Regions from separate parts of the Rhizobium sp. RHZ01 genome, predicted to be linked through region 1. Evidence: predicted binding sites of a transcription regulator. Region 1 holds the regulator's gene; the other holds the start of a gene.
What was found. Region 1 encodes LexA, which represses DNA repair genes until DNA is damaged. Its sites were predicted from a motif close to TGTTCNNNNTGTGTTCNG; they were not measured.
Positions count from the first base shown of each region.

Region 2: the regulator LexA is predicted to act here: its motif matches at 1,132-1,149, upstream of dnaE (DNA polymerase III subunit alpha).

Region 1 is NZ_JACUZZ010000037.1:49,768-51,968, reverse strand. Features, by position in the region: gene IB248_RS27905 (ComEC/Rec2 family competence protein) at 1-236, shown strand, start outside; gene IB248_RS27900 (hypothetical protein) at 227-487, shown strand; gene IB248_RS27895 (hypothetical protein) at 554-961, shown strand; gene lexA (transcriptional repressor LexA) at 942-1,658, opposite strand; gene IB248_RS27885 (VOC family protein) at 1,858-2,201, shown strand, end outside.
Region 2 is NZ_JACUZZ010000020.1:82,067-84,267, reverse strand. Features, by position in the region: gene dnaE (DNA polymerase III subunit alpha) at 1-911, opposite strand, end outside; gene IB248_RS20465 (hypothetical protein) at 1,215-1,799, shown strand; gene IB248_RS20460 (DUF5680 domain-containing protein) at 1,868-2,201, shown strand, end outside.

The DNA of each region.
Region 1 (2,201 bases):
GGCTCAGCGCTTATGGTCTGCCGGCAAATCTCATGGCCATGCCGGTGGTCTCTTTCGTGGTGATGCCGATGGGCATGCTCGCTATGCTGCTGACACCTTTTGGCCTCGACGTCATTCCATGGAAAATTGCCGGTTTCGGGCTCGACATCGTGATCGCCATTGCCCAGATGGTCTCGACCTGGGCGGCAATATCGATATCGGCAGATTGCCGGGTTGGTATTTTCCTGTGGCGGTAGCAGGGTTCCTCTTACTTGCCCTTCTGCGCACCAAGATCCGCTACCTCGGCGCTGGCATTGCGGCGCTGGCAACAGTGCTTGTTGTGGTTGCGCCGAGCGAGCCGCCGCCCGACATGGTCATTGCCGAAGACGGCAATCTCGTCGCGATTGTGAGAGGACAAGTCCTTGCACCGAACCGGCCGCATCCGCCTGACTTCATTTTCGACCAATGGCGAATGGCGCTCGCCGCGGAGCTAGATCAACCAACGTAATTGTTGGAGGGTGTCAACGCTATCAGGCGGCGGGACAGTCAAGGCAGATCGGAGAGGTTATCTGCCGTGGAATTGCGCAATGCCCGCGATGCGTTACGTCAGGCTGCGACGAGCGCTGAGAACCGATTTGTATGCCTGAAAGGCGCCCGGTGCACAGCCACGCACGATAGCGGCTACGTCGTGACGATCGTCGAAAATCCCGCTTACTTCGGCGCTGCCTGCGATACGGCCGATATCGTCGTGACACCCGCTCGCCTCCGCACGACGGGGTGCCGGTCGGGCGCACTTTTGTTCACCGGCGAAACCTTGCGTCGCTTTGGTGCCGCTGAGGTAAGGATCGACGATCAAGGTAGCCCCGTCGTCACGACGGCCTATACGAGGCCCGACCGCCCTTGGATCCGCCATCGGGCGTATAATTGGCGAAGCGGCACCTTTGACGGCGAGCCGCTTGCCTTCAATGATAGCGGCGAATGAGGCCGACAAGCTTGCCCTGGACCTTGACACGGTCAGGCCCGAAAATGCGCGTCTCGTAAGCCGGGTTTGCCGCCTCAAGTGCGATGGAGGCGCCTTTCCGGCGGAAGCGCTTGAGCGTCGCTTCCTCATCATCGACAAGCGCAACAACGATGTCGCCGGCATTGGCGGTGCTGCCGTTGCGGATGATTACCGTGTCGCCATCAAAGATGCCGGCCTCGATCATCGAGTCGCCCTTGACCTCAAGCGCATAGTGCTCGCCTGGGCCAAGCATGTCCGCGGGAACCGTGATGTCATGGGTATTGTTCTGAATTGCCGAAATCGGTACGCCGGCAGCAATCCGTCCCATGACCGGTACAGAGGCAGGACCGCCGTTGTCAGCCTGCGGCGCTGGCTTCGGCGCCACAACTGGCTGTGGTTTGCCGAGGCTGCCTTCGATAACGCTCGGCGAAAAACCGCGGCGGGGCTGCAGGCTCGGGTTATATGCCTCGGGCAGTTTGATGACTTCCAGAGCGCGGGCTCGATTCGGCAGTCGGCGAATGAAGCCCCGTTCCTCCAGCGCGGTAATCAGGCGGTGGATGCCTGACTTCGACGCGAGGTCCAAGGCATCCTTCATTTCATCAAAAGAAGGGGGGACACCGGACTCCTTCATTCGCTCGTGAATGAAGAGAAGAAGCTCCTGTTGCTTGCGCGTCAGCATCGAAGTTGAACCCCAGAGTCGTGAAACAAAGCCAGAACAGACACTATATGTTCCATATGTGTTCCGCAAGTACCTAAATTTTCGTAAATCTTGCCTGCAACTTGCTGAGTTTTTGCGTCTCATTTGACCGAAAGCGTAGAAGGGGGTTGCATTGTCCTGTTGCCCGGCGCACATCTTCGCAAATTCCGGAGAAGTTGCCATGAGCGAAGCACATCCGCTGGACCACATCGTGCTGCCGGTTCCAAATATCAGGCTCTCGCGCGAGCGTCTCGGAAAGCTGGGATTCACCGTCGCGCCCGACGCCCGGCACCCGTTTGGGACCGAGAATGCCTGCATATTCTTCGCCGACGAAACTTATCTGGAGCCTCTCGGGGTCGCCAATGCCGAACTGCATGAAGCTTCGGCGCAGAAAGGCAATGTCTTCACCGCGCGGGACCGTGCCTTTCGATTCCGATGTGGAGACGATGGGCTGTCTGCCGTGGTCTTTGCGACGGCGGATGCCGATCGCGACCATGCCCGGTTTCTGTCCGAAAAGATCAATGG
Region 2 (2,201 bases), on a different contig from region 1:
CGCGGCAGGATCGGCTTGCGCGTCTTCAGGATGAACGAGCAGCGCCGCGCGATCTCGATGGTGTTTTCCAGCGCCTCCGGCAGATCCGCAAACAGCTTCGCCATTTCGGCGCGGCTTTTCAGGTAGTGATCAGGCGTCAGGCGAAACCGGGTATCATCCGAAACGATGGCGTTGTGGGCGACGGCCATCAGGGCGTCATGCGCATCATAGTCGTCACGGGTCGGGAAAAAGGCTTCGTTGGTGGCGACCAACGGCAGGTCGTGCTCATAGGCAAGGCCGACGAGCTTCTGCTCATGGCGCTTGTCGTAAGTGCCGTGCCGCTGCAACTCAACATAGAGCCGGTCACCGAAATGGCGCTTCAGCAGCAGGAGGCGTGCCTCCGCCTGGGCGGCATGCCCATCCTTCAGCGCCACGTCGACCGGCCCCGTCAGGGCGCCGGTCAAAGCGATCAGGCCGTCGGTGCCGATCTCGTCGAGCCAGGAGGCACGAATGTGGATCGATTGACCGTTGCCCTCGCCGCCGAGATAGGCGCGGCTGACAAGGTCCACCAGCAGCTCGTAGCCGGCGTCGGTGGCCGCAAGGAGCACCAGCGACGGCAGCTTGGCGAGCGCCTGCTGGCCGCCGCGCCGTTCCGTCTCCAGTCCATCCTCCATGTCGATCGAGACCTGGCAGCCGATGATCGGCTGAAGGCCCTCGTCCATCGCCTTCTGTGAGAATTCGAGGGCGACGAACAGGTTGTTGGTGTCGGTGATCGCTATGGCCGGCTGGCTGTCGCCCGACGCCTTGTAGAGGATCTTCTTAAGCGGCAGCGCACCTTCAAGGAGCGAATAGGCCGAGTGGACCCGAAGGTGAACGAAGCCCGGCGTACCACCGATGAAACCGCCTTCCGCGTCTTTCTCCGCACCCGCCATGACATGCCTTCCGATCACCTGAATCAATCAGGTCTATTCTCAGCATTGAGGGGTTGATGTCCAGACAAGGGCTGCGCTCGGACCGCATGGCAGCCATGCGGTCCCCGGAATTCTTACATTGCCATGCAGATAAGCGAGAAGCTGGCAACGAACATTGCGATGGAGGTGAATGCTGCGATATCACGGATCAAGTCAGTCATTTGGCTCTCCTGTTCTCTTATGTTTTTAATTTGTTCCGCTATTGTTCTATTGTCAACAGGATTCTTTTCCGTTTTGCTGACCGCATGGTGATGGGAGAAAAGCATGTTTAAGTTTGTATTAATTGCTGGATTGGCTCTATCGGCGGCGTTTACCGCTCGAGCCGAGCAAATCGATCCCACGCGGATCGTCGACGCGGCGACGGGGGATTGGGATGGCGATGGGCGTGCGGACCTCGCGCTGCTGGTTGCTCCCGAGGAGGGCGCCAACTATGATCAAATCGGCATCTACCTCTATCTTCGTGACAGCGACCACGAACTTCTGCGGCTTTCGCTGGCCGCACCAAACAAGATCTGGGGCAGCACCAATGCGGACGGCGTCTTCGGACAGGAACCGTCGTTGAAGGCCGTCGGCAAATCCTCCATCGCCGTACACTCACAGAACAGCGCGATCGGGCGCGATCGCTGGGACCAGACGCTGACGGTGGCCTATCGGAACAAGCAGTTCGTCGTTGCCGGCTATACCTACAACCACTACGACACGCTCGACCCCAATGCCGCCGGCTCCTGCGACTACAATGCACTGACCGGCAAGCTGCAGAAGGATGGCAAGGATGTCAAAGCCGAGCCACGTGTCCTCCCGATCGCTGAGTGGAACGACGACACTGGACAAACGATCTGCGGACCGTGAGGCTTGTTCTTATTTTGTTCTTTACATTTAATAGCGTTGTTGAGACGCTGTCGAGCGGAGGGAACGCCATGGATATTGTCGCATTGAACAGTTTCATCGTCGAGGCGAAGGCGAATACCTATGTCGGTGGCGGAAGCCCTGTGCCCGCCTGCCGGACAGGATCGCGCGACATCGGATATCAGCGCGGCGCCTGGCGCTATCTCGACAGCTATTTCGGCGGCGCAGATTTCGCCGGGCAAGAAGTGGTCTGGCTGGAGAGCGAACCGGTCTGGGCGATGAACTACTTCGGACGCATCGTCGAGCATTCGCTGATCGACGGAGAACGGGCGGGAACGGTGATCAAGGCTGCACTGTCAAAAATGTATGCCGAATATCGGCGCTTCCTCGGCGGCATGGAGTTCG